Anaeromyxobacter diazotrophicus: one gene and its partners. The main gene of each other region encodes a partner of the protein of the gene in region 3 in a complex. Links are inferred from orthologs where the notes say so. Each region holds a gene or a part of one and is shown on either strand. Other genes may lie near its edges.

Region 1 (9,483 bases), on a different replicon or contig from region 3:
GCTTCTACGCCCGCATCCCGATCCCGATGACGGTGCAGGGGAACTACCACGAGGTGGCGACCTTCCTCGACGCCGTCGGCCGCCTGCGGCGCATCGTCAACGTGAACGGCCTCTCCTTCGACTCGCCCAAGGACCAGAACGGCAAGGTGGTCCTCGCGGCGAAGTTCCTCGCCACCACCTTCATGTTCCTCGACCCGAAGGACGCGAAGCCCGCGGCCGGAGCCGCGAAGCCATGAACCGCTCGCACGCGTTCACCCCGCCGCCGGCCGTCGCGGGCGCGCTCGCCGCGCTCTTGCTCCTCGCCGGCTGCGCCGACAAGCCGGCCGCCGCGCCCCGGCCGCCGCCCAAGGTCGCCGTGGCCGCGCCGGCCGCCGCGCCCGCCGAGGAGAAGGCGGAACCGGCCGCGCGCGAGTGGTCGTACACCTCGGTCGGCAAGCGCGACCCCTTCCACAGCTTCCTGGCCGAGGTGGAGTCCACCCGGAACGCCATGGCCACCCGCTGCGCCACCCCGCTCGGCCGCTTCGAGCTCGACCAGCTGAAGCTCGTCGCCGTCGTGACCGGTCTCGACGATCCAGTCGCGATGGTCGAGGCGCCGAACGGCATCGGCTACAGCCTGCGCCGCGGCGCCTGCGTCGGCCGCAACGGCGGCACCATCTCCGCCGTGCGGAGCGGCGAGGTGGTGGTGGCGGAGTGGGCCACCCGGGCCGACGGGACGCGCGACAGGACCCAGACCGTGCTGCGGCTTCCCAAGGAAGCGTCGCTCAACATCGAGGAATAGCCGATGAACTCCAACCTGAAGGTCCTGGCCGGTCTCGCGCTGTGCGCGCTGCTGGCGCCTGCGTCGCCCCTGGCCGACGCGCCGCGCGCCGCGGCGCCGAACGTGATCCAGGGCATCGGCGTGAGCGACGCGGCGGGCGGCGTGGAGCTCGAGATCCGCGGCACCCGGGCGCCGAGCTACACCGTCTTCAAGCTGCAGGACCCGCCCCGGCTGGTGGTGGACCTGGCCGGCGCCGACGTCTCGGCGGTCTCCGCGCCGGTGGCGGTCGGCAAGGGCGGGGTGCGCGAGGTCAGCACCGCGCAGTACCAGGACGACCGCAGCGCGGTCGGCCGCGTCATCGTCGCCCTCGACGCCGGCGCCCGCTACGAGGTCGCGCCGCGCGATCGCGCGGTGGTGGTGAAGGTGGCGGCCGCCGACGGGCCGGCGCCCGCCGCCGAGCGGAAGGTCGCCGTCGCCGCGCCGAGCCCCGCCACGCCGTCCAGCGCCGCCGAGGAGAAGCTCCCGGCGAGCGACCACGTCCTCTCGCGCCGCGCCGACGAGGCGGCGGTGAGCCGTCCCGCGACCGCCGTCCTGGGCGCGCGCGCCCGCCAGGGCGCGGTGGCGCTCGCCCTCGACGGCGAGGTGGGTCGCTTCGAGGTCCTGGAGCTCGAGGATCCCCCGCGGCTGGCCGTCGACCTGTACGGCGTCAGCAAGGCGCCCCGGTCCGCGGTCGCCCTGGAGGGCCCCTTCCGCCAGGCGCGCTTCGGCCGCGACCTCGGCAAGGTGCGGGTGGTGCTCGACGCCGCCGGCGCCCTGCCGCGGTGCGAGGTGAAGCGCGCCGCCGGCGGGCTCGTCATCGCGCTGGCCGGGAGCTCCGCGCCCGGCCGCGCCCTCGCCCAGGCGAAGGCGGCCGCGCCCTCCCCGGAGGCGAAGGCCGAGCCGGTCAAGGTGATCACCGCCCAGTCGCAGGCGGCCGGCTTCACCGCCACCGCCCCGGCCTACGCGCTCTCCGGCGCGCCGCAGAAGCGCGAGTACACCGGCCGGCGCATCACCCTCGACTTCCACGACATCGAGATCCGCAACCTCCTCCGGCTCATCGCCGACGTCTCCAAGAAGAACATCGTCGTCGCCGACGACGTCACCGGCAAGGTGACGGTCGCTCTCCGCAACGTGCCCTGGGACCAGGCGCTCGACCTGGTCCTCAAGACGAAGGGGCTCGACAAGGAGGAGATGGGCAACGTCATCCGCATCGCCAAGATCGAGGAGATCGCGAAGGAGCAGACCGCCCGCGCCGAGGCGCAGAAGGCGCGCGCGCCGCTGGTCCCGCTCAAGGTGCGCATCATCCCGGTGAACTTCGCCCGCTCGGGCGACGTGGCCGCCCGCGTGAAGGACGTGCTCACCGACCGCGGCACGGTCACCACCGACGACCGCACCAACGTCCTCATCGTGAAGGACATCCCGGAGGCGCTCGCCCGCGCCGAGGGGCTGGTGCGCAACCTCGACACCGAGATCCCGCAGGTCCGGATCGAGAGCCGCATCGTCGAGGCCTCGTCCAACTTCAACCAGGCCATCGGCGTGCAGTGGGGCGGCAACGCCACCGCCAGCGCGGCCACCGGCAACCCGACCGGCCTCTTCTTCCCGAACATCGCCAGCGCCTCGGGGGCGGCCGGCGGCGGTCCGAGCATCGGTACGGCGGGCACCCCCAACTACGCCGTCAACCTGCCCGCCGCCATCGGCCAGGGCTCCGGCGGCGGCCTCGGCTTCCAGTTCGGCTCGGCGGGCGGCGCGTTCAACCTGAACCTGCGGCTCTCGGCGCTCGAGAACCGGGGCGTGGTGAAGACCATCTCCGCCCCCAGCGTCTCCACCGTCGACAACAAGGAGGCCACCATCGGGCAGGGCATCTCCATCCCCTTCTCGCAGGTGTCCGCCTCCGGCGTGAACACGGTCTTCATCGAGGCCAAGCTCGAGCTCAAGGTCACGCCGCACATCTCGGCCGACGGCTCGGTGCTCATGAAGATCAAGGTCACCAACAACTCGCCCAACCCGCAGCTCACCGGCGCCAACGGCCAGCCCTCCATCTCGAAGCGCGAGGCCGAGACCGAGGCGCTGGTGAAGGACGGCGAGACGACCGTCATCGGCGGCATCTACACCCGCCAGACCGCGAGCAGCGTGGCCGAGGTGCCCTTCTTCGGGAAGATCCCCATCCTCGGGTTCTTCTTCCGGACGAAGAGCGAGTCGGACCAGAACACCGAGCTGCTCGTCTTCATCACCCCCCGCATCCTCAACCGCCAGGCGACGACCGCGATCGCGACGGGCGCCGCCGGAGGCCAGCCATGATCCGCAGAACGCTCCCCTTGCTCGCCGCGCTCGGCCTCGCAGCCGGCGTCGCCGGCTGCGGCCGGGACAACCGGGGGTCCGTCGCCATGACCGCGATGTGCTTCCCATCCACCCCCGACTCGACCACCGGCGCCTGCTCGTTGCAGGCGACCTGCACCGCGGTGCTCGCGAACGGAGCGCTGTGGGTCAACCTCGGGACCACGGGCGGCACGCTCGAGTACCCGATCCAGATCGACAACGAGCGCCCCAACAACGCCGATGTGCCGAGCGGTCGCACCAACACGGCCTACGCCATCATCGAGCGGTTCGACATGAAGTACCAGGCGACGGGCTTCACGCTGCCCTCCGCCTTCGCGAGCCAGACGGTCACGGTGCCGGCGTCCGGCACGACCGTGGCCGAGGTGCAGCTCATCCCGGCGGCTACAGGCGTCGCCTTGGCCGCCGTGCTGCCGGCCGGTCCGACGGACGTCCTCGTCGAGGTCTCTGCGCACGGCCGGTACGGCGACGACAGCCCGTTCGACACGGCGCCGTATCAGGTCCCCGTGAGCGTCACGGTGGGCCCCCCCGGTCCACTCATCACGTGCACGAATTCGAGCGGCATTGTCTCTATTCGCCCTGCGTGCCCACAGCAGGGCCAGACGTCGGTCCTAGGTGCTTGCTTGCCCTAGCCCTCGACGCGGCGCGGCGTCGCCGCCGGGCTTGACCACCCGTGGGAGGCCGGGCTAAGAGCCTGGCCTCCCGCCTGCTTCCGGCCACCAGCGCCCCAGGGCGGGGAGCGTCCATGAGCTTCCGCGAGCACCTCCAGACCGTGTGTGACGGCGTCGACGGCGCCCTCGCCTGCTCGCTCATGGGCGTGGACGGGATCGAGGTCGACACGCACCTGGCCGGCCCGGCCAAGCTCGACCTCAAGTCGCTGCTGGTCGAGTACTCGAGCGTGTTCCGCAACGCGCGCGAGGCGGCCGAGGCGCAGCGGGCCGGGCTGGTGGACGAGATCTCGCTGCACACCGGGCAGGTGGTGACCGTGGCCCGGCTGGTCTCACCCGACTACTTCATGGTCGTGGCCCTCACCCCCGAGGGGAACTACGGCAAGGCGCGGTATCTGTTGAGGGTCACCGCCCCGAAGGTGAGGTCGGAACTGTAGCGCCCGCGAGGGCGCCCCTCGACGGCGCGACCGCGACGCCTCCGCGTCGCCGCCGCGCCTCGCGCTATTCGAAAGGACGGAGCACAGCGACATGGCCGACACCCTCGACACCTCCGCGTTCCGCCGCGGGCTCAAGATCGAGATCGACAAGGAGCCGTGGGAGATCGTGGAGTTCCAGCACGTGAAGCCGGGCAAGGGCTCGGCGTTCGTGCGGACCCGCATCAAGAATCTCCTGAGCGGCCGGACCATCGACCGGACGTTCAAGTCCGGCGACGTGGTGGGCAAGCCCGACGTGGAGGAGAAGGAGATGCAGTACCTCTACAAGGAAGGCGACCACTACAACTTCATGGACAACAAGACGTTCGACCAGACGTTCCTCACCGAGGAGCAGATGGGCGACGCGAAGAACTTCATCAAGGACAACACCACCACCCACATCATGTTCTTCAACGGGAAGGCCATCGGCGTCACGTTGCCGAACTCGATGGACCTCAAGGTGGTGAAGTGCGATCCGGGCGTGCGGGGTGACACCGTCTCCGGTGCCACCAAGCCGGCCACCCTCGAGACCGGCTACCAGGTGAACGTGCCGCTCTTCATCAACGAGGGCGAGACGCTCCGCATCGACACCCGCACCGGCGAGTACCTGACCCGCGTCGCGGGCTAGCCCGTCACGCGAAGGAGCCACCTCATGGCGACGAGACGTCTGGAGCAGGCGGAGCGCACGAAGGAGCCGCAGGCCCGCGGCGCTGCGGCGAGCGGCCCCTTCACCCTCGACGAGGTGAAGGCGCTGGTGAAGGTGCTCGAGGGCACCGACGTGAGCTCGCTGCGGTGGGACCGCAACGGGCAGCAGCTCGTGATCCGGCGCGGCCAGGCCGCGCCCGCCACCGTGATGATGCACGCCGCGCCCGTGGCCGCGCCGGTGCCGGCCATGCCGGCGCCGATCGCCGCTGCCCCCGCGGCGGCGGCCGCCGCGCCCGCCCCCAAGGCGGACGCGAAGCCGGGCACGATCGTCACCTCGCCCTTCGTCGGCACCTTCTACCGCGCCCCCTCGCCCGACTCGCCGCCGTTCGTCGACGTGGGGACCGTGGTCAAGAAGGGCCAGGTCCTCTGCATCGTCGAGGCGATGAAGCTCATGAACGAGATCGAGGCCGAGACGCCGGGCAAGGTGGCCGAGATCCTGGTGGCGAACGCCACCCCGGTCGAGTTCGGCCAGCCGCTCTTCCGCCTGGAACCGGCCTAGACCTCTCGCGCGGCCTGGCCGCCCCTGGAGCGACATGTTCAAGAAGGTCCTCATCGCCAACCGCGGCGAGATCGCGCTGCGCGTGATCCGCGCCTGCCGCGAGCTGGGTGTGAAGACGGTGGCGGTGCACTCGACCGCCGACGCCGAGTCGCTCCACGTCCAGTTCGCGGACGAGGCGGTCTGCGTCGGCCCGCCGCCCTCGAAGGACAGCTACCTCAACATCCGCGCCCTCATGGCGGCCGCCGACGTCACCGGCTGCGACGCCGTCCACCCCGGGTACGGGTTCCTCTCCGAGAACCCCGGCTTCGCGGAGATCGTGGAGAAGCTGGGCCTCAAGTTCATCGGCCCGCGCTCCGAGATGCTGCGGCTCATGGGCAACAAGGTGGCCGCGCGCAACTTCGCCGAGCAGGCGGGGCTGCCGCTGCTGCCGGGCGCGCGGGGCGTGCTCAAGAACGGCGAGGAGGCCGAGGGCATCGCCCGCGACATCGGCTACCCCATCATCCTCAAGGCGGCCGCCGGCGGCGGCGGGCGCGGCATGAAGATCGTGCGCGAGGGCGGCGACGTGCGCCGCACCTTCGAGCAGGCCTCCACCGAGGCCCTCGCCGCCTTCGGCGACGGCTCGATGTACCTCGAGCGCTACGTCGAGGAGCCCCGGCACATCGAGCTGCAGATCGCCGCCGACGAGCACGGGAACATCGTCCACCTCGGCGAGCGCGAGTGCTCGGTGCAGCGGCGGCACCAGAAGATCGTCGAGGAGTCGCCCAGCCCCGCCGTCACGCCGGAGCTGCGGCGCGAGATGGGCGAGGTGGCGCTCAAGGCCATGAACTCGATCGGCTACAACAACGTCGGCACGATCGAGTTCCTCATGGACGAGAAGGGCCGCTACTACTTCATGGAGATGAACACCCGCATCCAGGTGGAGCACCCGGTGACCGAGCAGGTCTACGGGCTCGACCTGGTGCGCCTCCAGATCCGGCTCGCGGCGGGCGAGAAGATGCCGCTCGTCCAGGAGAAGATCGTCCCCAAGTTCCACGCCATCGAGTGCCGGGTCAACGCCGAGGACCCGCTCACCTTCGCCCCCTCGCCGGGCAACATCACCGGCTACCACCAGCCGGGCGGCTACGGCGTGCGGGTCGACACCATGGCGTTCGAGCACTACCGCGTGCAGCCGTACTACGACTCGCTGGTGGCGAAGCTCATCTGCTGGGGCGACTCCCGCGACGTGGCGCTCTCCCGCGCCCGGCGGGCGCTCGACGAGTACGTGGTCGAGGGCATCAAGACGAACATCCCGTTCCTGCGGCGGGTCCTGGCGGACCGGCGGTTCGCCGCCGGCAAGTACGACACCCGGCTGGTCGAGCAGATCCTGACCGAGGGGAAGGCGGCCGCCGCCGAGCCGGTGCCGAGCACCTGACCGTACGCCCCCCGGCAGGGGTTGGCGACGATGTAAGTGCGCGAAACTACCCGCGGGATTGGGCCGGGGGCGCCTTGACCGCCCCGGCAGGTTCCACTACGCTTTGGTACGCCCCGCGCCTCGGGCGCGCGCCCCTGCGGCCGCCGCCGGGGCGCGGTGCACCCACACCGAGACCGCCCCCCGCCCGCGATGGCTGTCGACAAGAACAAAGTCACCGCCGAGGCGACGAAGCTCGTCCAGAAGGGACAGTTCGACAAGGCCATCAAGGCTTACGAGAAGGTCCTGGCGGAGGACCCCAAGGACGTCCGCGTCCTGCTCAAGGTCGGGGAGCTCCAGCAGAAGAAGGGCGACAACCCGGCCGCCGCCGAGACCTTCGGCAAGGTGGCCGACGCCTACGGGGAGCAGGGGTTCTTCCTCAAGGCGGTCGCCGTCTACAAGCAGATGCTGAAGCTGGCGCCCGACGACGTGCGGGTCAACGAGCGCCTGGCGGGGCTGTACCAGCAGCTCGGAATCCTCTCGGACGCGATGGCCCAGCTGCAGGTGGTGGCCGCCACCGCCGAGAAGGCCGGCGATCAGGCGAAGCTGCTCGACGTGCTGCGCCGGATGGTCGAGCTCGAGCCCGACAACCTCGCCTCGGCGGTGAAGCTCGGCGAGCTGTACGCGAAGCAGAACCAGCCCAAGCTGGCGCTCGAGCACCTCCGCCGCGCGGCCGACCAGCTCCGGCGGCTCAACCGCGCCGACGAGTACGTGAAGGTCGCGGAGCGCATCGCGTTCCTCGCGCCGGACGACCTGGCGCTGACCCGCGAGCTGGCGCACCTCCACCTCGCGCGCGGCGACACGAAGCGGGCGCTCGCCAAGCTCCAGCTCTGCTTCAAGGCCGATCCGAAGGACCTCGAGACGCTCGGCCTGCTGGCCCAGGCGTTCAAGGACCTGGGCCAGATCCAGAAGACCGTGTCGGTCTACAAGGAGCTGGCGCACCTCCAGGTCGAGAAGGGGCGGCCGGACGACGCGCGCGCCACCTGGCGCCGCGTGCTGGAGGTCGCCCCGCAGGACCCCGAGGCGCTCCAGTCCGCCGGCGCGGGCGCGGGCCGCCCCGCGGCCGCTCCCTCCCGCCCGTCCCCCCAGGCCGCGCCGCCCGCCCCGGGCCGCGCGGCCGGCGGCGGCGGCCGCGCCGCGCCCGCCGCGGACCCGCCTCCGCCGCGGGCGATCCCGAAGCTCCTCACGGAGACCGACGTCTACCTGAAGTACGGCCTGCACGAGAAGGCGCTCGAGCACCTGCAGAAGGTGTTCGCCATCGACCCCGATCACCTGGACGCCCGCGAGAAGGCGCTGCAGGTGCGCGCCGCCCGGGGCGACTCCGCCGGGGCCGCGGACGAGGCGGCGCGGGTGGCGAAGCTGGCGCTGGCGCGCGGGCTGGCCGACCGCGCCCAGGCGGCCGTGGCGCGCCTGCGGGCGCTCGCGCCCTCCCACCCGGCGCTGGCGCAGCTCACGGCGGCGCGCGCCGGGGCCGCCGAGGAGGCGGCCTCGCTCGAGGAGGGCGACGACCTCGTGCTCGAGGTCGAGCCGCCCAGCGCGTCCGGCGAGACCGACGCGCTCGCCCTCACCGCGGCCGGCGAGGCGATCGAGGAGGTGGTCGACGACGAGGAGCCGATCTCGATCGACGACGAGGCGGTGATGCTGGACGACGAGCCGGCGCCCGCCGCCGCGCCGCCGCCGCGCCGCGCCGCCGCGCCGGCCGCGAAGCCCGCCCCGCCCGCCGCCCGCCCCGCCACCGCCCCCGCCGCTCCGGCGCGGATCATCGCCCCGCCGCCGCCCGCCGCGCGGGCGGCCCCGGCGAGCGCCGTCCGCGCCGCACCGCCCCCCGCGCCTCCCGCGCCGGCGCCGGTCGCGGTGCCCGCCGCCTGGACCGAGCCGGCCGCCGGTGGCCAGGAGGATCTCGACGAGGAGCTGCAGGAGATCGACTTCTTCCTCGAGCAGGAGCTGCTCGACGAGGCGCGCGAGGCGCTGCAGCGGCTGCTCGCGGCCCACCCGCGCGATCGCCGCCTCCTCGAGCGCAGCGCGGCGCTCGAGCGGAAGTCCGCGCCCGCCAAGGCGCCGCCGCCCGCGGCGCGCCCGGCGGCGGCGCCCCCGCCGGCGCCCGCCGCCGACGAGAGCTTCGACATCGCGCGCGAGCTGGCCGATGAGCTGGGGACGCAGCCGTCCGCCCCGGTGGAGGACTTCCAGGTCTCGGTCGAGGACGTCTTCGATCAGTTCAAGAAGGGCGTCGCGCAGACGGTGAAGCAGGAGGACGCCGACACCCACTACGATCTCGGCATCGCCTACAAGGAGATGGGCCTCCTCGACGACGCGCTGCACGAGTTCCAGGTGGCGCTCTCGGGCAAGGGCCGGAAGAACGAGATCGACTGCCTCACCATGATGGGCGTCTGCCTGCTGGAGAAGGGCGAGCCGGCCGCGGCCGTCGACGCGTACCAGCGCGCGCTCCGCTCCGACCATGCGACGCCGGAGGTGGCGCGCGCCATCCACTACGAGCTGGCGGGCGCATACGAGGCGAGCGGCGACGTCCCCGCCGCGCTCCAGTTCATCCAGAAGGTCCTCAA
Region 2 (9,504 bases), on a different replicon or contig from region 3:
GATCCCGGTCCGCTACCGCCCCGGCATGCAGGCGCCGCATCCGTACGAGTGGCGGCCGGAGGAGCTCGACTGGGCGGCGATGGGCGCCGCCTACGACGCCTTCCTGGTGAGCGGCGCGCCGCGCGGGCGCGGCGGGGCGGAGCTCGTCCGGCACGCCGAGCCGGTGGCGCGGGCCGGCCCGTTCACGCTGTGGCGCCCGCGGCGGCCGCGCTGAGCGTTTGACCGGCCCGACCCTTTCCTCTAGATCCCGCGCCCATGAAGATCTCGGGCGTGAAGGGCATGAACGACCTCTTGCCGGGCGTCGTCGGCCGCTGGCAGGAGATGGAGCGCGTCGCGCGGGAGGTGTTCGCGCTCTACGGCTACCGCGAGGTGCGCACCCCGGCGGTCGAGCCGGCGGCGCTCTTCGCCCGCGGGGTGGGCGAGGCCACCGACATCGTGAAGAAGGAGATGTACGTCTTCGAGGACAAGGGCGAGGAGCGCCTGGCCCTGCGCCCCGAGGCGACCGCCGGGCTCGTCCGCGCCTACATCGAGCACGGCTGCCACGTCGACGGCGTCCAGAAGTGGTTCCTGATGGGCCCGATGTTCCGGCGCGAGCGCCCGCAGAAGGGCCGCTACCGCCAGTTCCACCAGATCGACTGCGAGTGCTTCGGGGTGGCGGAGCCCGGCATCGACGTGGAGCAGATCGCCATGCTCCACGACTACCTCGGCCGCCTGGGCGTGAAGGCCGAGCTCAAGCTCAACACCGTGGGCGACGGGCAGTGCCGCCCCGCCTACCTGGCCGACCTCAAGGCGTGGCTCACCGAGCGCAAGGGCCAGCTCTGCGCCGACTGCAACGAGCGCATCGAGCGCAACCCCCTGCGCGTCCTCGACTGCAAGGTGGAGAGCTGCCAGCCGGTGCTGGCGCAGGCGCCGCGGCTCCTCGACCGGCTGTGCGACGGCTGCCGCGACCACTTCGCGGCGGTCCGGAGCGGTCTCGACGCCCTGGGGGTGGAGTACCGGCTCGACCCGCGCCTCGTGCGCGGGCTCGACTACTACGTCCGCACCGCCTACGAGTTCTCGAGCGACGCGCTCGGCTCCCAGTCGGCGGTGGCCGGCGGCGGCCGCTACGACGGGCTCGTCGAGACGCTCGGCGGGCAGCCGACGCCCGGCATCGGCTACGCGCTCGGGCAGGAGCGGCTCGCGCTCATCCTGGAGGCGATCGGGCGCCCCATCCCCGAGGCGCGCCCGCAGGTGTTCTTCGTGGCGGCCGACGAGGCCGGCGCGCGCGAGGCGCCGGTGTGGGCGGCCCGGCTGCGCAAGGCGGGCGTGCCGTGCGAGCTCGACCCGCGAGGCGGAAAGCTGGCGCGGCAGTTCAAGCAGGCGGAGCGGGTGCGGGCGCGCTACGCGGTCGTGCTGGGCGGGAACGAGGTCGCGAGCGGGCAGGCGAAGCTGAAGGACCTCGACACCCGCGAGGAGACCCCCGTCGCCCTGGCGGAGCTGGCGAGCCGGCTTGCCTCGCGGTGACCTCCGCGGCGGGGGACGAGCCCCCGCCCTACCGGAACCGGAGCGCCGCGGGGCGGGGGCCCGCCCGCGGGGGGGCGCGCCGTGATCTCCGTCCTCTGCATCGCCGGCCCGACCGCCTCGGGCAAGACCGCGCTCGCGGTGGCGCTCGCGCGCCGGCTGGGCGGCGAGATCGTGAGCGCGGACTCGCAGCAGGTGTACCGGGGGCTCGACGCGGGCACCGCCAAGCCCACCCCCGAGGAGCGCGCCGCCGTTCCGCACCACCTGCTCGACGTGGCCGAGCCGGGGGAGGGGATGGACGCCGCGCGCTGGGCGGCGCTCGCGGACGAGGCCATCGCCGGCATCGCCGCGCGCGGGCGGCTCCCCATCGTGGCGGGCGGGACCGGCCTCTACCTGCGGGCGCTCCTGCGCGGGGTGGCCGAGGCGCCCGGGCGCGACCCGGCGCTGCGGGCGCGGCTGGAGGAGGAGGCGGCGCGCGAGGGCCGGCCGGCGCTGCACCGGCGGCTGGCGGAGGTCGACCCGGCGGCCGCGGCCCGGATCGGCCCCAACGACCTCGTCCGCGTGGTGCGCGCCCTCGAGATCGCGGCCGGGGGGCGGACGCAGACGGAGGTGTTCGCCGGCCACGCCTTCGCCGCGGCGCGTTACCGGTACCGGCTCCTGGCGCTCGATCCGCCCCGCGCCGAGCTCCACGCCCGCATCGACGCCCGGGTGCCCCTCCTGTTCTCGCGCGGGCTGCTCGCCGAGACCGCCGCGCTCCTCGCGCGCCATGGCGGACGGCTCCCGGCCAAGCTCCCCCTCGGCTACGCCGAGGCGGCCGAGGTGCTGGCGGGCCGGCTCGAGCCGGGCGAGGCGACGCGGCGGGTCCAGGTGGCCCACCGGCGCTACGCGCGGCGGCAGGTGGTCTGGCTCCGCGGCGAGCGCGAGGTGGAGTGGCTCGCACCACCCGTCGACCCGGACGCGCTCGCCGCCGGGCTCGCGGCATGGCGCGCCGCGGCAGCGCCCTGACGCGCCGCGCCGGGCGCGAACGCCTGGGGCGCATGCCGGGCGCGAGGGAGCGTGCTATAAGCGCCCGCACCCATGGCACGACCCGCCTACGTCATCGACTTCGAGCGGCCGCTCATCGCCCTCGAGTCCAAGATCGCCGAGCTGAAGCAGCTCTCCGGTGGCGCCGCCGTCGACTTCACCGAGGAGATCGTCAAGCTCGAGAAGAAGGCGAAGAAGCTGCAGGCCGAGATCTTCAGCGACCTCACCCGCTGGCAGACGGTCCAGCTCGCCCGCCACCCGAACCGGCCCTACTTCCTCGACTACCTCGGCGCGCTGTTCACCGACTTCTTCGAGGTGGAGGGCGACCGCCGCTTCGCCGCCGACCACGCCATCGTCGGCGGGTTCGCGCGCTTCGACGGCGAGCCGGTGGTGGTGCTGGGCCAGCAGAAGGGGCGCAACACCAAGGAGAACCTGCACCGCAACTTCGGGATGGTCCGGCCCGAGGGCTACCGCAAGGCGCGGCGGCTCTTCGACCTGGCGGAGCGCTTCCGGCGGCCGGTGCTGTGCTTCATCGACACGCCCGGCGCCTACCCCGGCATCGGTGCCGAGGAGCGCGGCCAGGCCGAGGCGATCGCGGTGAACCTCGAGGTCATGTCGAGCCTCTCGGTGCCGAGCATCTCGGTCGTCATCGGCGAGGGTGCCTCCGGCGGCGCCATCGGCATCGGCGTCACGAACCGCATCCTGATGCTCCAGTACGCCTGGTACAACGTCATCTCCCCGGAGAGCTGCAGCTCGATCCTCTACCGCGACGCCACCAAGGCACAGAAGAGCGCCGAGGCGCTCCGGCTCACCGCGCGCGACCTCAAGGAGTTCGGCATCATCGACGAGATCGTGAAGGAGTCGGCGGGCGGCGCCCACCGCGATCCCGCCGAGACCGCCGGCTTCGTGCAGGACGCGCTGCGCCGCCACCTGGCCGAGCTGAAGCAGCTCTCGCCCGAGGGCCTGGTCGAGGATCGCTACCGGAAGTTCCGCGCCATGGGCGTCTTCACCAGCGAGGCCTGAGGTACCGCTCGGGGCGGGGGGAGAGGTATATAGATCGGCATGCTCCCGGTCCCGCCGTACGTCGCCGCGCTGCAGCCCTACGTCCCCGGCAAGCCCATCGAGGAGGTCGAGCGGGAGTACGGCGTCTCGAACGTCGCGAAGCTCGCCTCGAACGAGAACGCGCTCGGCCCCTCACCCCGCGCGGTCGCGGCGGCGCGCGAGGCGTGCGCCAAGGTGCACCTCTATCCGGACGGCTCCGCCTTCGCGCTGCGCGGCGCGCTGGCGAGGAAGCTCGGCGTCACCCCCGAGGAGCTCGCGGTCGGGAACGGCTCCAACGAGCTGCTCGAGCTCGTGGTCCGCACCTTCGTGGCCGAGGGCGAGGAGACGCTCACGGCCGAGGGGAGCTTCGTGGTGTACCGGCTCGCCAGCCAGGCCCACGGGCGGCGCTGCGTCGAGGCCCCCATGCGCGAGCGCCGGTACGACCTGCGCGCGCTGGCCGAGCGGCTCTCGCGCCGGACCCGTGTCGTCTTCCTCGCCAACCCCGACAACCCCAACGGCACCTACTTCTCCGAGGCGGAGCTGCGCGCGTTCCTGGAGGCCGTCCCGCGCGACGTGCTGGTGGTGCTGGACGAGGCGTACGTCGAGTTCGTCGACGCGAAGGACTTCCCCGACGCGCTGGCGCTGCGCCGCCGCTTCCCGCAGCTCGCCGTCTCGCGCACCTTCTCCAAGATCTACGGGCTGGCCGGGCTGCGCCTCGGCTACCTGGTGGCGAGCCCGGAGGTGGTGGCCTTCCTCGACCGCGTGCGCGCCCCGTTCAACACCAGCCTGCCGGCGCAGGCGGCGGGCGTGGCGGCGCTCGAGGACGAGGAGCACCTGGCCCGCAGCCGCGCGCTGGTGGCGAGCGAGCGGCCCTTCCTCTCCGCCGGCCTGCGCGCGCTCGGCGCGACCGTGTGGCCGTCGCAGACGAACTTCGTGCTGGCCGACTTCCCCGGCCGCCCCGGCGGCGCGCTCTTCGAGGCGCTCCTGCGCGAGGGCGTGGTGGTGCGGCCCATGGGCGGCTACGGGATGCCCACCGGCCAGCGGATCACCCTCGGCCTGCGCGCGGAGAACGAGAAGCTGCTCGGCGCGCTGAAGAAGCTCCTCCGCGCATGACGAAGCGAACGGCGAGCGGAGGCGGAGCCGGAGGAGGCTCTGCCGGAGCGAGCGGGGGGCATGGGGGGGCAGCAGGCCCCCCCATCTCCAGACGTCCTTTCATCGTCGCCATCGACGGGCCGGCCGGCGCCGGCAAGAGCACCGCCGCCCGCCGGCTGGCGGGGCGGCTCGGGTTCGCCATGGTGGACACCGGCGCCATCTACCGCGCGGTGGCGCTGGCGGCGACCCGCGCCGGGGTCGCGTTCGACGACGACGCCCGCCTCGGTGACCTCCTGCCGGGGTTGGCCATCCGCTTCGAGCCCGCGCCCGGGGGCGGCCAGTGCGTGCTGCTCGATGGCGAGGACGTCTCGGCGGAGATCCGGACCGCCCCCATCTCGCTCGGCGCGAGCGCCGTCTCCGCCCGGCCGGTGGTGCGCGCCGCGCTCCTCGGCCTGCAGCAGCGGCTCGCCACCGCCGCCGGCCACCGCGGGGCCGTGCTCGAGGGCCGCGACATCGGGACGGTGGTCTTCCCCGACGCCGACGTGAAGTTCTTCCTCACCGCGACGCCCGAGGTGCGGGCGCGCCGCCGCCACGACGAGCTGGTGGCGAAGGGCCAGCCGAGCACGCTCGCGCAGGTGCTCGCGGACCAGCAGAAGCGCGACCGCGACGACAGCGAGCGGGCGGTGGCGCCCCTGCGTCCGGCGGACGACGCGCTGCTCGTGGACACGAGCGGGCTGCCGCTCGACGGGGTAGTGGAGGCGCTGGCGGACGAGGTCCGGGCCCGGCTGGCCGCGCGGGCCCAGCCCGGCTAGGATGCGCCGCGGATGGACGGGCTGGAGCGCGCCTACGGACCGAAGGAGTGCGGGAGCTGCCGGCTGTGGCGCCCCATCCTGGAGGACGAGCGCGGGCCGATCGGCCCCTGCCGCCTGCGCGTCCGCACCGGCGACTTCCCTGGCTCGGCGCCCCGCTGCGAGCGCTACCTGGCGCGGGACGAGGCGCTGCCGGCCAGGCCCCCGCCGCCCCCGACCCGCCGCCACGCCGCGGCGCCACCGCGCGTGCACCACGCCGAGCCTCTCGCCCCCGGGCAAGGACCGGGTGGGGCCGCGCTGGACCACGACATCCCCGAGGAGATCCTCCACATGACGCGCGAGGAGTTCGCCCAGGCCATCCGCGACGTGCTGCGCGAGGAGCAGGCGCAGGTGCAGCTCTCGCCCAAGTGGGAGGGCGGCACCGCGCTGCTGAAGCCGCGCGACCCGGCCCTGCAGGCCAAGGAGATCCCGCTCGACCAGCTGTTCCACAAGGTGGTCATGGTGCGCGACCGGCTCCGGGTGCTGGAGCAGAAGATCAACGCGCACGACAAGCTCACCGACGCCGAGAAGGTCGATCTCCAGTCCTACGTGACGAAGTGCTACGGCTCGCTCACCACCTTCAACGTGCTCTTCCGCGACGAGCGCGACCGGTTCGTCGGCGAGAAGGCGTGAGCCGAGCGGCCCGCCCGCGGCGTTGCGCGGGCGCGCCCCCGCGGCCATAAAGCAGGCGGACCGAGAGCAGGGAAGGACGGGGTGGGCATGGAAGTCCGCATCGCGAAGACCGCCGGGTTCTGCTGGGGCGTCCGCCGCACGGTGGACCGGGTGATGGAGGTGGCGGGCGCCGCCAGCAACCCGGTCGTCACGCTCGGCCCCATCATCCACAACCCGCAGGCCGTCGAGCGGATGCGCGCGCAGGGCGTCGGCACCGTCCAGGCCGTGGCCGAGGTGGAGCGCGGGACGACGGTGGTGGTGCGGACCCACGGCGCGATCCGCTCGGAGCTGCAGGCGGCCAAGGAGCGCGGGCTCTCGGTGGTGGACGGGACCTGCCCGTACGTGAAGTACCCGCAGGCGATGGCCCGCCGCCTCTCCGGCGAGGGCTACCACGTCGTCGTCGTCGGCGACGCCGCCCACGCCGAGGTGAAGGGCGTCCTGTCCTACGCCGAGGGGCCGTGCACGGTGGTGAAGCCCGGCGGCCCCATCCCGGAGATCGACGCCAAGCGGGTGGCGGTGCTGGCCCAGACCACCTGCATCGGCGCGGAGTTCGAGCGGGTGGTGGGCGCGCTCGCGTTGCGGCACCGCGAGGTGCGGGCGGTGAACACGATCTGCAACGACACCGACGAGCGCCAGGCCGACGCGCGCCAGCTCGCCTCCGAGGTGGACGCGGTGGTGGTGGTGGGCGGGAAGAACAGCGCCAACACCCGCCACCTGGCCGAGCTCTGCCGGCAGATCCAGCCGCGCACCTGGCACGTCGAGACCGAGGAGGAGCTGCAGCCCGGCTGGTTCGAGGGCTGCAAGGTGGTCGGGCTCTCCGCCGGCGCCTCGACGCCGGACTGGGTGGTCGAGGGCGTGGCGGCTCGCCTGAGGAGCCTGCCCGCCTAGCGGGGCGCCGCCCGTCCCCCGGCCTGGTGCGCCTTGACGGCGCAGGGGCGGCCGGGTAGGTTCCCCCCTTCTTTTTGTAGGCTGGGGTGTGCCCGGCTTACGAGCGCCACCGCCTCGCTCCCCGGACGGACCGGCGCGCCTCAGACCAGGGGTCAAACGAAGCAGACTTCCGGCGGCGCCTCCTCACCCTCGGCGCCCCGCCAGCCCGCGCGAGAGATAGAGCCCGAACCGAATGGAGACTCAGACCACCCGTACGCCCGAGATCGAGACCGAGGACTTCGCGACGCTGTTCGCTCAGAGTGAGAAGACGAGCGGACCCATCGAGGAGGGCAAGGTCGTCAGCGGCACCGTCATCCAGCTCACCAAGGACTATGCCGTCATCGACATCGGCTACAAGTCCGAGGGGCAGGTGCCGATGAACGAGTTCGTCCCCGCGCCCGGCCAGGAGCCGGCGGTCAAGGTGGGCGACAAGGTCGAGGTGCTCGTCGAGTCCCGTGAGAATGACACCGGGATGGTCGTCCTCTCCAAGGAGAAGGCCGACAAGATGCGCATCTGGGACGAGATCTCGGCCGCGTGTGAGCGCGACGAGCTCGTCGAGGGCATCATCGTCGGGCGCGTGAAGGGTGGCCTCTCCGTCGACATCGGCGTGAAGGCCTTCCTCCCCGGCTCGCAGGTCGACATCCGCCCGGTGCGGAACCTCGACAAGATGATCGGCGAGAAGTTCAAGTTCAAGGTCATCAAGTTCAACAAGAAGCGCGGCAACATCGTCCTCTCGCGCCGCGTGCTCCTGGAGAAGGAGCGCGAGGAGCTGAAGAAGGAGACGCTCAAGAACCTGAAGGAGGGCGCGATCCTCAAGGGCGTGGTCAAGAACCTCACCGACTACGGCGCCTTCATCGACCTGGGCGGCATCGACGGCCTGCTCCACGTCACCGACATGAGCTGGGGCCGCATCGGCCACCCGTCGGAGATGTTCGAGGTCGGCCAGGAAGTGCGCGTGGTCGTGCTGAAGTTCGACCCCGCCAGCGAGCGCGTCAGCCTGGGTCTCAAGCAGATCCAGGAGGACCCGTGGCACCGCGCCGACGAGAAGTACCCGGTCGGCACCCGCGTGGCGGGCAAGGTGGTGTCGCTCACCGACTACGGCGCGTTCATCGAGATCGAGCAGGGCGTCGAGGGCCTCGTCCACGTCAGCGAGATGAGCTGGACGAAGCGGGTGAAGCACCCCTCGAAGCTCGTCAACGTGGGCGACAAGGTCGAGGCGGTCGTGCTCGACATCGACCCCAAGGCGAAGCGGATCAGCCTCGGCATGAAGCAGATCGAGGCGAACCCCTGGACGCTGCTCGAGGACAAGTACCCGATCGGCTCCGTCATCCGCGGCGAGGTCCGCAACGTCACCGACTTCGGCATCTTCGTCGGCGTCGAGGAGGGCATCGACGGCCTGGTGCACGTCTCCGACATCTCCTGGAACGAGCGCATCAAGCACCCGGGCGAGAAGTTCAAGAAGGGTGACGTGGTCGAGGCGGTGGTGCTCAACATCGACGTCGAGAACGAGCGCTTCAGCCTCGGCATCAAGCAGATCGGCGTCGACCCGTGGACCACGCTCAGCGAGCGTCACCCGGTCGGCTCGCGCCTCAAGGGCAAGGTGACGAAGGTCACCGACTTCGGCGCCTTCGTCGAGATCGAGCCCGGCATCGAGGGGCTGGTCCACGTCTCCGAGCTGCGCGAGGAGCGGACCGAGCACCCGCGGGACGTCGTCAAGGAAGGCGACGAGATCGAGGTGAAGGTCATCGACATGGACGAGCAGGAGCGCAAGGTCGCGCTGTCCGTGAAGGCCCTCAGCCGCGGCGACGAGGACTACCACGAGTACCTGCGCAAGCAGGGCGACGGCCGCGCCCGCCTCGGCGACCTCATGGAGAAGTTCAACCGCCGCAAGGGCTAGCCGGCCTCGCGCCGTCGAAACACCGAGCGGGCGGTCCTCCGGGGCCGCCCGTCTTCTTTTGCGCGGAGCGTACGGCCGCCACGCCGCCGGCTCGTCCCCCCACCGGAGCCGCCGCTCGGGGTGGTGGCCGCGCCCTGCCCCCGCTAACGAAGCGGCCGGAGGAGGCGACCATGAAGGACTTCCACTGCAGCGACGCCGGGATGAAGTGCGACTTCGTAGCCCGCGGCGAGTCGAAGGACGAGATCCTGCGCCAGGCGGGTCAGCACGCGCAGCAGGCGCACCAGATGACGGTCACGCCGGAGCTGGCGAAGAAGGTCGAGACCCTCATCCACGACGAGGGGAGCGAGGAGCACCGCCGCTCCATGGCGGCCCGGCACTAGCGCCCGCGATGCAGCCCGCTCCAGAGCTCGGGCACCGGCCGGGGCGCACCCCGGCCGGCCCCCGGCGCCCCCAGCCGGCGCTCATCCGCGCCACGCACTGGGCGAACGTCGTCCTCTTCGTCAT
Region 3 (9,710 bases):
GGTGAGCATCGTCGCCTTCCAGACCATCCTCATGACCTACCTGGGCGTGAACTACGTGCTCGGCACCGGCCTGCACGCCTACGGCTTCGGCAACTCGCCCATCGTGCTCTGGATGGTCGTGGTGGCGCTGGCCGAGGCGGCCTTCCTCGGCTGGGGCTGGCTGGCGCACCGCCGCCACCCCGAGCCGGTCGAGGCGGCGCTCACGCCCTGAGCCGGGGGCACCCGCCCTCGCCACGCGGCGGGGGCGGGCGTGTCCACCGTGTCACCAGCTCCGTAGGGCGGGGGCTCGTCCCCCGCCGCCCCGCGCCCGCGCACGCGTCGTCGCCCGTGCTCCGCGCCGTGCCAGACTGCTCCCTCGGCCGGAACGCGCACCGCGGTTCCCACGACGCGGTTGCGGAACCTTGCTCCGCGCCGCTGCGCGCCGCGGATCTTCGAGCAGTCCTCACCGCGCCACGGCTCCCTCGGCGCGTTCCGGCGAGCGTGTGACCTGGGGCGGCGCTCCGCAATGGCTCCTCCGCGCGCGCGGGCGCGCCGCGGCGCGAGTCGGTCGGCGCCGAGAGGGCGCGCGGCACGTGAGCGCACCGACGCCCTGGCGGTGGCTCAGGGCGCGACGAGGAGCGCCGCCACGTGCTCGGGGCGGACGGCCGCGCCGTCGCGGAGCGGCGCCAGCTCCTCGTCGCGGGCGCGCGCCAGCGCCGCCAGGAGCTGCCCCGCCTCGCCCGCCCGCGCCAGGCGCGGGTCGTCGAGCGGCGCCAGCGCGCGCGCGGCGGCGGCCAGCTCGGCGGCGGGGATGGGGACCGGCGCGAACGCGCGGCCGAGCCGCTCGTTGGCGAGCGCCGTCAGGTAGAGCGAGGCGAGCCGGGGCGCGAGCGGTCCGGCCGCGCCCGCCGGCGGGCGCAGGCCGAGGTCCTCGCCGAGCGCCGCCAGGCCCTCGGCCAGCCCGAGCGCCTCGGCGGTGCGCGCCACCTCGGCCGAGGCGAGGAACGGGCGCGGCTCGAAGGCCCCCGCCGCCAGCGTGCCCCACGCCTCCCGCGGCAGCTCCAGGCCGGGGAAGTAGCGCGGCCGGCGCGCGGAGAGGGCGGAGAGGAGCTCGCCCAGGGGCGGGTCGAGGAGCGGCGTCGCCCGCGTCCCCGCCCGGCCCGAGGCGAGGAGGCGCTCGGCGCGCCAGCGCAGCTCGAGGAGCCGCCCGAAGCCGCGCTGGAAGAGCGCCTTCACGGCGGTGGTGGCGAGCGCCTCGGCGGCGCGCGCCTCGTCCGCGCCGGCGACCGCCTCCAGCCCCAGCTCGACCAGCGCGCGCGCCGCCTCGACCGCCGCCCGCACCTCGTCGAGGTCGCCCGGGTCGACGGCGTCGGCCACCAGCACCGCGTTGGCGGCGGTGACGAGCTCGAGCTCCAGGTGGGCGCGCTCCTCCGGCGCGAGGCGGGCCGCGGCGCGCGCGAGCAGCGAGCCCCGCCCGAGCCGCTCCAGGAAGAAGCCGGCCGGCCGCCCCGGCGTGCCGGCGGGCGGCGCGGGCCGCGCCGCGGGCTTCGCGAACCACGACAGCGCCTCCTCCGGCGACGGGTAGCCGAGGTCGGAGAGCCGTCCGGTGCGCCAGCGCAGCGCCGTCTCCTCCAGCTCGCTCGGCAGCTCGGAGCGGAGCGACGCGAGGAGGCGGGTCGCCTTGAACGGATCGTCGGCGTAGAGGTCGTCCACGATCCCGCGGACCGCCATGTACTCGGCGCCGTCGGCGTCGAACTCGACGATGAAGCGGTTCTCCGGGGTCCGCAGGAAGCGGTCGCTCTGGAGGTGCGGGTCGGGGTCGGCGTCGAGGTCGTGGATGCGGAGCGCGTCGCGCAGCACGAGGTCCACCAGCTCGACGTCGAGCCGGGCCAGCTTCGCCTTCCAGCGGGCCGCGGCGCGCGGGCTGTCGGTGGACCCCGCGCGCGCCGCGCGCAGCCAGGGGAGGGCGCGGCGCGGCGCGACGTGGTCCCCCTGCCAGGCGGCGAGGTCGAGGAAGGCGCGAAACTGGTCTGCGCTGGCGAGCTGCACCAGCTCGACCGCGTCGGCGAGGCCCACCTCGCGGATGGTGAGGTAGAGGTCGTCGGCCGGCAGGGCGCGGACCACCGCCGCGGGGTCGGGCTGGTCGAGGATGAGGTCGAGCCGGCGCTTGCCGGTGGCGCGCGACAGCGCCGCGCGCACCTCGGCCAGCGCCGCGGGGTCGATGGGCTTCTCTTCGCGCTTCGTCATCGGTCCAGCTCCTCGAGCGCGGCCCGCACGCTCCACCCCCAGCGCGCCAGCGCCGCCCGCGCCCGCCGCTCGCCCACCCGGCCCAGCTCCGCCACCGTCCGCACCGCCCGCCGGCGCAGCTTGGCGCTCGCCGGTGCGACGTCGATCATGCGCCCCGCCCGCACCCGGCCCAGCCGGAGCATGGCGCCGGTCGAGAGGAGCGCCAGCGCCATCTTGGTGGCCGCGCCGGCGGCCATCCGGGTCGAACCCGCCACGAGCTCCGGGCCGGTGGCGAGGACGGCCCGGGCGGCGCCGCGGGGCCGCGCCGCCGGGTTGCAGGTGAGGAGCGCCACCGCCGCGCCGCGGCGCCGCGCCTCGTCGAGCGCGGCGAGCACGTACGGGGTGGTGCCGGAGGCGCTCACGCCCACGACGAGGTCGGCCGCCCCCACGCGCGCGCGCCGGACGGCCGCGCGCCCGGCCGGCGCGTCGTCCTCGGCGCCTTCCACGGAGCGGCGGAGCGCCGCCGCCCCGCCCGCGACGAGCGCCACCACGCGGGAGCGCGGCACGCCGAAGGTGGGGGGACACTCGGCCGCGTCGGCCGCCGCGAGCCGCCCGGAGGTGCCGGCGCCGGCGTAGAGGAGCCGCCCGCCGCCCTCGAGCGCGCGCGCCGCCGCTTCCGCGAGGCGCGCCAGCGCGGGCAGGGCGCGGCCCACGGCGCGCGCCGCGGCGAGGTCGCCCTCGTGCAGCAGCCGGAGCGCGCCCCGCGGGGGGAGCGTGTCGAGCAGCCTGGACCTGGGGTGGAGTCGCTCGGTGGGCGGGAGCCCGGCCATCCGAGACCGGGCGCTCAGGCGCTGGCGCCCGCCCGCCGGGAGGCGCCGTGCGCCGCCTTGGTGACGCGGCCCGCCTTGAGGCAGCGGGTGCACACGCGGATGCGCTGCACCGACCCGTCCACCACCGCGTGCACCGAGCGGAGGTTCGGGAGGGAGCGCGTCTTCGTCTTGTTGTTGGCGTGGGAGACGTTGTTGCCGACGAGCGGCCCCTTCCCACACATTTCGCAGCGGCGTGCCATGTCGTAAACCCCTAGAAAGCGCGCAGATATGAGCTACTCCGGGCGAAAAAGCAAGGGCCTCGTGCGCCCGAGGCCCCGGTTTCAGCGGAGCAGGTCCTTCTTGCCGAGCAGCTCCTGGGCGGCGGCGGCCGCCTGCAGCCCGGCGTGGAACTCTCCCTCGAGGCCCAGCCCGGGGACCACCTCGCGTCCGGCGAAGACCAGGTTCTTGTAGGGCGAGGCGCAGGGCAGCCCGGTGACGCCGAGCGCCTGCTCGAGCTCGACCGCGTAGAGGGGGTGGGGGAGCAGGCGCGAGCCCCGCCGCTCGCGCGGGGAGGCGAGCGCCGGCAGGGACTCGCGGACGAGGTGCCGCTCGAAGAAGGGGATGGCGTCCGCCACCGCCTCCCGGAGCTGCCGCCCGCGCGCCGCCAGCTCCTCCGCGCCGTGCTCCTTCGCGTCGGCGGGGACGAACCCGGCGGCGCACACCACCCGCTCGTCCGGCACGAGCTCGCTCGCGCCCTTGCCCTTGTCGCGGCGGGCCGGGTTGACCTGCAGGAAGACCGCGTTCTCCAGGGCGTCCGCCCCGGCCGCGTCGCGCAGCGCGAGCACGCTGTCGCCGAGCGCCGGCGGCAGGGCGGCGGCCTTCACGACCAGGTTCAAGGCGAGCAGCTGCCGCACCGGGCGGATGCCCTGCAGCAGGCGCGCGAACTTCCCGTCCTCCTCCTCCGGCGGGAGCATGCGCCGCAGCGCGGGCGCGTCGGTGGCGGCGATGAACACGCGCGCCACCCAGGCGTTGGGCGAGCCGGCCAGCCGCACCGCCGCCACCCGCCCGCCGTCCACCTCCAGCCGCTCCGCGAGCGCCGCCTCCTCGTCCCCGCCCAGGATCTCGCCCCGCGACTCGGCGATCTTGCGCCGGATGGTCTCGCGCAGGCCGTGGTGGCCGCCGGCGAGCCGGTAGCTGCCGCGCAGCACGCCGCCCAGGAGCCGCGCCACCGCCAGCGGCGGGGCCGGCCCGTCGAGGTAGCCGAGGAAGCGCTGCGCGATGGCGAGGGCGCCGGTCAGGGGGTGGCCCTCGAGCCCCTCGAACGCGCTCGCCTCGTCCACGTGGCGCCGCGGCGCGCCGGGGGAGGAGGCGGCGAACTTGATCGCCTTCGAGACCGCGCGCCGCTCGCCGAAGCCGGTCGGGGGCAAGGGCGGCATCGCCTTCATGAACGGCGAGGCCGCGTCGAAGAGGCGGCCCAGCTCGGCGAAGGCCTCCTCCAGGCGCGCGGCGTCCGCCGGCCACTCGCGCCGGAGCTCCTGCTGGCGCCGGGCCGGGTCGTGGCCCAGGTCCACCCGGTGCCGGGGCAGGAGCAGCTGCAGGTCCGGCGCGCACGGCTCGAGCGAGCGCACCATGTCGGTGGTGAGCCCGAGCTCGGACAGCGCCAGCTCGGCGGCGGGCAGGAGCCGCGGGGAGGGGAAGAGCGCCGGCGCGTACGGCAGCAGGTACCCGCCGTCGTCGTAGGCGGCGCCCACCCCGTCGTGGTCGACGTGGAGCACCCGGTAGCCGCGCCGGGCCAGGAGCGCGCCCGCCACCACGCCGCCGAGCTGCGAGCCGACCACGCAGGCGTCGTAGATGCGCTGGGTGGCGGGCGGCTTGAAGGTCTTCGCCATGCTCCCTCACTCGTCCCAGGGGGCGCGCAGCGCGCCGAGCTCGGGGCCGCGCGCGCCGTCGACGCGCACGCGGCGGCCCTCGAGCGAGAGCCGCCCGGCCGCGAACCACCCGACCGCCTTGGGGTAGAGGCGGTGCTCCTCGGCCAGGATGCGCGCGGCGAGCGCCTCCTCGCCGTCGCCGTCCAGCACCGGCACCACCGCCTGCGCGATGATGGGCCCGGTGTCGGTGCCCTCGTCGACGAAGTGGACGGTGCAGCCGGCGAAGCGCGCCCCGTAGGCGAGGGCCTGGCGCTGGGCGTGGAGCCCCGGGAAGCTGGGCAGGAGCCCGGGGTGGACGTTCATGACGCGCGGGCAGCCGCGCGACGCGGGCGACGGCCCGAAGGCGCGCAGGAAGGTCGGGGTGAGCAGCCGCATGAAGCCGGCCAGGCAGACGAGGTCGGGCGCGTGCCGGGCGAGCCGCTCCACCACCGCCGCGTCGTAGGCGGCGCGGTCGGCGGCGCCCTTCGACGGGAGCACCTCGGTCGCGACCCCGGCCCGCTCCGCGCGCGCCAGCGCGCCGGCGCCGGAGACGTTCGACAGCACCACCGCCACCCGCGCGTCGATCCGGCCTGCGGCGCAGGCGTCGAGGAGCGCCTGCAGGTTCGTGCCGCCGCCCGACGCGAGCACCGCGAGGCGGATCACCGCGCGACCTCGCAGGTCGCTTCGCCCACCCCGCGCTCGATCCCGCCCACCGGCCAGCTGGCCAGGCCGCGGCCGGCGAGGAGCGCCTGCGCCGCCGGGACGTCCGCCGGCGCCAGCACCGCCACCAGGCCGAGGCCCATGTTGAAGGTGAGGAGCATGTCGTCCCACGGCACCTCGCCCTCGCGCTGCACGAGGTCGAAGATGGGCGGCCTGGGCCACCGCCGCGCGTCGAGCACGGCCTTCGTGCCGTCGGGCAGGTTGCGCGGCACGTTGCCGGGGAGGCCGCCGCCGGTGATGTGGGCGAGCGACTTGACCGGCACCGCCTCGAGCAGCGCCAGCACGTCCTTGGCGTAGATGCGGGTGGGCTCGAGCAGCGCGTCGGCCACGGTGCGCCCGCCGAGCTCCGCGGGGGTCCAGTCGAGGGGGTGGCGCTCGAGGAGGGCCTTCCGCGCCAGCGAGTAGCCGTTCGAGTGGAGCCCGGAGGAGGCGATGCCCAGCACCGCGTCGCCCGGCGCCACCGCCCGCCCGTCGAGGATGCGCGAGCGCTCCACGCAGCCGACGGCGAAGCCGGCCAGGTCGTACTCGCCCCCGGCGTAGAACCCGGGCAGCTCGGCGGTCTCGCCGCCGATGAGCGCGCACCCGGCTTGGCGGCACCCCTCGGCGATGCCCTTCACCACCTCGGCCGCCTGCTCCGCGGCGAGCTTGCCGGTGGCGAAGTAGTCGAGGAAGAAGAGCGGCTCGGCGCCGACGACGGCCACGTCGTTCACGCACATCGCGACGAGGTCGATGCCGATGGTGGCGTGCCGGCCGGCGGCGAACGCCACTTTGAGCTTGGTGCCGACGCCGTCGGTGCCGGAGACGAGCACCGGCTCCTTCCACCGCGCGAGGTCGAGGGCGAAGAGCCCGCCGAAGCCGCCGATGCCGGCCAGCACCTCCTTGCGGAGGGTGGGGCGGGCGAGCGGCTTGATGAGCTCGACGAGGCGATCGCCCTCGTCGATGTCCACGCCCGCGTCGCGGTAGGTGAGCGCCATGGCGCCCGCCTTACCGTAACTGTCGAGGGCCGCGCAAGCTCATCTGGGATAGGCGGCGATCCGCGCCGGCGGCGGCGCCGCGGCCTGCTCGGGCCGGGCCGGCGAGTCGGCGGCGCGGGTGGGGGTGGCGGGACCGGAGGTGGCGACCGCCCACAGGAGCGCGGCCGCGAAGAGGTAGGTGACGAGTCGCATGAACCCTTCCGCGCGCGGCAAGGTACCAGAGCCCGAACCCGGGCGGGAGTTTTCTCGACCCGGGATGGGTGTGGCGCCGTTTGACACCCCTCGCGCCCATTCGATAAGCGTTCGCCCCAGCGCATGCGCCAGCTCGCCCGCCCTCGCCGCCAGGCCCAGCCTGGGGAGCTTCCGTGAGGCTGCGCGTCCTGGGGTGCTCCGGCGGCGAGCTGGGCCGCCACCGCACCACCTGCTTCCTCCTCGACGGCACCGTCGCCATCGACGCCGGGGCGCTCACCTCGTCGCTCACGCTGGACGAGCTGGCGCGGGTCGAGCGCGTGGTGCTCACCCACAGCCACCTCGACCACGTGAAGGACGTGCCGCTCCTGGCCGACCTGCTCCTGGGCCGCCGCGCCCGGCCGCTCGTGGTCCACGCCTCGACCGCCTGCGCGAAGACGCTGGCGGACAGCCTCTTCAACGACCGGCTCTGGCCCGACTTCACCCGCATCCCCGACCGGCGCAGGCCGTTCGTGAAGGTGGTCCCGTTCCACCCGCGCCGCCGCTTCCGGGCCGGCGGCTACACGGTGGATCCGGTCCCGGTCCACCACCCGGTCGACTCGGTGGGGTTCGTGATCTCCGACGGGCGCGACGCGATCGCCGTCTCGGGAGACACCGGCCCCACCGACGCCTTCTGGAAGCTCGTGAACGCCGCCGACCGCGTGCGCGCGATCCTGGTGGAGACGAGCTTCCCCTCGCGCCTGCAGGCGCTGGCCGATGCCTCGGGGCACCTCACCCCGGCCACGCTGGCGGGTGAGCTCGAGAAGCTCGACCGCGACGGACGGCCCGTCTTCCTGTATCACCTGAAACCCGCCTTCGCGGCGGAGCTGCGACGGGAACTCTCGGCGCTCGGGCTGCCGGGCGTTCGCGTGCTCGCCCGCGGGCAGCAGCTGGAGTGGACATCGGGGCGGCGCGTCCCGAGCCGAGGAGTCTCCTAATGGCCTGGTTCTCGAAGACGAAGAAGCTCTCCCGCTCCGGCGACGGCGCGCCGCAGGAGGGCCCCCAGCCCGCCGGCAAGGGCGAGGCGGTCTGGCGGCGCTGCGACGGCTGCGCCGAGGTGGTCTACACGCAGGACTGGGAGCGGCACTGGAACACCTGCCCGCTCTGCGGCCACCACGATCCGCTGCCGGTGCTGCGGCGCCTGGAGATGATCTTCGACCCGGGCAGCTTCCAGGAGCTCGACCGCGATCTGACGCCCCAGGACCCGCTCGGCTTCGTCGACGCCAAGAAGTACAAGGACCGCCTCAAGAGCACCGCCAAGAACACCGGGATGAAGGACGCCTTCATCTCGGGCGTGGGCACCATCGAGGGGCGCGAGGTGTCGGTGGGGAGCTTCGCCTTCGAGTTCATGGGCGGCTCCATGGGCTCGGTCGTGGGCGAGAAGGTCACGCGCGTCTTCGACCGCGCCTACGAGCGCAAGCTGCCGGCGGTGGTCTTCAGCTCGACCGGCGGCGCCCGCATGCAGGAGGGCATCTTCTCGCTCATGCAGATGGCGAAGACCTCGGCCGCGCTGAACCGCTTCCGGTCGATCCACAAGCCCTACGTCTCGGTCATGCTCCACCCCACCACCGGCGGGGTGGCGGCCAGCTTCGCCTGGCTGGGGGACGTGATCCTGGCCGAGCCCAAGGCCCTCATCGGCTTCGCCGGGCCGCGCGTGATCGAGCAGACCATCCGCGAGAAGCTTCCCCCGGGCTTCCAGCGCTCCGAGTTCCTGCTCGACCACGGCATGATCGACGCGATCGTGAAGCGCCCCGAGATGCGCGCCCGCCTCGGGCAGCTGCTCGGGCTCCTGGCGTGACCTGACGCAGGGGCGGGGGCGCAGCCCTCGACCGAGATGGATCCGCACCGCTACCTCGCCTCGCTCCAGCCGCTGGCCATCCGCCTCGGCCTCGAGCGGATGGAGCGCGCCCTCGACGCGCTCGGCCGCCCGGACCGCGCCCTGCGCGTCCTGCACGTGGCCGGCACGAACGGGAAGGGCTCCACCTGCGCCATGGCGGCGGCGGCGCTCCAGGCGGCCGGCCACCGCACCGGCCTCTACACCTCGCCCCACCTCGTCCGCTTCAACGAGCGGATCGCGGTGGACGGCGCGCCGGTGGACGACGCGGCGCTGGCGCGGCTCGTGGGCGAGGTGCGCCGGGCCTGCCCGTGGCACGAGGCGGGCGGCGAGGGCGAGCGGCTCACCTACTTCGAGTTCGCGACCGCGCTGGCGCTCCTCCACTTCGCCGAGCAGGGCCTCGGGGCGGCGGTGCTGGAGGTGGGCCTCGGGGGGCGCTTCGACGCCACCAACGCCGTCCGCCCGCTCGCCTGCGCCGTGAGCCGGATCGGGCTCGACCACACCGCGCTCCTCGGCGAGACGCTCGACGCCATCGCGCGCGAGAAGGGCGGCATCTTCAAGGCGGGCGTCCCGGCGGTGGTCGCGCACGACCAGCCGCCCGAGGCGCTGGCGGCGCTGCGCGCCGAGGCGGCGCGGCGCGGCGCGCCGCTCGCGGTGGCGGCGGCCGGCTACCCCGGTCCGCTGGCGCTGGCCGGGCCGCACCAGCAGGCGAACGCGGCCCTGGCCGCCGCGGCGCTGCGACTCCTCGACGGGGCGGGGCTCCCGGTGCCCGAGGAGGCGATCGCGCGGGGCCTCGCCACCGCCCGCTGGCCGGGGCGGCTCGAGACGGTGGGGGGCGTGCTGCTCGACGGCGCGCACAACCCGGACGGCGCCGCGGCGCTCGCGGCGGCGCTGCCCGTCCTCCACCCCGGGCGCCCGGTCGAGCTCGTCTTCGGCGTGCTGGCCGACAAGGATCACGCGCGCATCCTCCACGCGCTCGCCCCCGCCGTCCGAGCGCTCCACCTCGTCGCGCCGCGCTCCCCGCGCGCGCGGG

What was found.
Region 1: the proteins of accD (region 3) and accB are in contact, whole or in part, in a solved structure (PDB 8UXZ), measured with the Escherichia coli proteins. The link is inferred for Anaeromyxobacter diazotrophicus from one-to-one orthologs.
Region 2: the proteins of accD (region 3) and HWY08_RS09690 are in contact, whole or in part, in a solved structure (PDB 8UXZ), measured with the Escherichia coli proteins. The link is inferred for Anaeromyxobacter diazotrophicus from one-to-one orthologs.

What each region holds. Positions count from the first base shown.
Region 1 is NZ_BJTG01000001.1:417,669-427,151, reverse strand. Bases 3,965-6,699 are described here. They hold accB (acetyl-CoA carboxylase biotin carboxyl carrier protein), read left to right. Parts: upstream 3,965-4,923; coding sequence 4,924-5,475; downstream 5,476-6,699. Other genes in these bases: accC (acetyl-CoA carboxylase biotin carboxylase subunit), read left to right, coding at 5,510-6,699; efp (elongation factor P), read left to right, coding at 4,327-4,899; HWY08_RS01875 (roadblock/LC7 domain-containing protein), read left to right, coding at 3,965-4,235. Outside these bases: HWY08_RS01895 (type IV pilus inner membrane component PilO), read left to right, coding at 1-236; HWY08_RS01890 (pilus assembly protein PilP), read left to right, coding at 233-778; HWY08_RS01885 (type IV pilus secretin PilQ), read left to right, coding at 782-3,094; HWY08_RS01880 (hypothetical protein), read left to right, coding at 3,091-3,762; more of HWY08_RS01875, read left to right, coding at 3,876-3,964; more of accC, read left to right, coding at 6,700-6,886; HWY08_RS01855 (tetratricopeptide repeat protein), read left to right, coding at 7,076-9,483. UniProt on the Escherichia coli protein: This protein is a component of the acetyl coenzyme A carboxylase complex; first, biotin carboxylase catalyzes the carboxylation of the carrier protein and then the transcarboxylase transfers the carboxyl group to form malonyl-CoA.
Region 2 is NZ_BJTG01000004.1:244,152-253,655, forward strand. What follows is about bases 1,806-4,561. They hold HWY08_RS09690 (acetyl-CoA carboxylase carboxyltransferase subunit alpha), read left to right. Parts: upstream 1,806-2,577; coding sequence 2,578-3,546; downstream 3,547-4,561. Other genes in these bases: miaA (tRNA (adenosine(37)-N6)-dimethylallyltransferase MiaA), read left to right, coding at 1,806-2,505; hisC (histidinol-phosphate transaminase), read left to right, coding at 3,586-4,561. Outside these bases: HWY08_RS09675 (hypothetical protein), read left to right, coding at 1-214; hisS (histidine--tRNA ligase), read left to right, coding at 256-1,503; more of miaA, read left to right, coding at 1,588-1,805; more of hisC, read left to right, coding at 4,562-4,677; cmk ((d)CMP kinase), read left to right, coding at 4,761-5,468; HWY08_RS09705 (DUF8685 domain-containing protein), read left to right, coding at 5,481-6,137; ispH (4-hydroxy-3-methylbut-2-enyl diphosphate reductase), read left to right, coding at 6,225-7,064; HWY08_RS09715 (30S ribosomal protein S1), read left to right, coding at 7,297-9,000; HWY08_RS09720 (DUF1059 domain-containing protein), read left to right, coding at 9,171-9,380; HWY08_RS09725 (cytochrome b/b6 domain-containing protein), read left to right, coding at 9,389-9,504. UniProt on the Escherichia coli protein: Component of the acetyl coenzyme A carboxylase (ACC) complex. First, biotin carboxylase catalyzes the carboxylation of biotin on its carrier protein (BCCP) and then the CO(2) group is transferred by the carboxyltransferase to acetyl-CoA to form malonyl-CoA.
Region 3 is NZ_BJTG01000006.1:208,748-218,457, forward strand. The notes cover bases 6,749-9,710. They hold accD (acetyl-CoA carboxylase, carboxyltransferase subunit beta), read left to right. Parts: upstream 6,749-7,780; coding sequence 7,781-8,641; downstream 8,642-9,710. Other genes in these bases: HWY08_RS13915 (hypothetical protein), read right to left, coding at 6,749-6,807; HWY08_RS13920 (MBL fold metallo-hydrolase), read left to right, coding at 6,981-7,781; HWY08_RS13930 (bifunctional folylpolyglutamate synthase/dihydrofolate synthase), read left to right, coding at 8,678-9,710. In the rest of the region: HWY08_RS13880 (cytochrome c biogenesis protein CcsA), read left to right, coding at 1-211; HWY08_RS13885 (DUF6178 family protein), read right to left, coding at 601-2,226; HWY08_RS13890 (N-acetylmuramic acid 6-phosphate etherase), read right to left, coding at 2,223-3,035; rpmB (50S ribosomal protein L28), read right to left, coding at 3,050-3,274; HWY08_RS13900 (phytoene desaturase family protein), read right to left, coding at 3,356-4,903; purN (phosphoribosylglycinamide formyltransferase), read right to left, coding at 4,910-5,584; purM (phosphoribosylformylglycinamidine cyclo-ligase), read right to left, coding at 5,581-6,615; more of HWY08_RS13915, read right to left, coding at 6,655-6,748.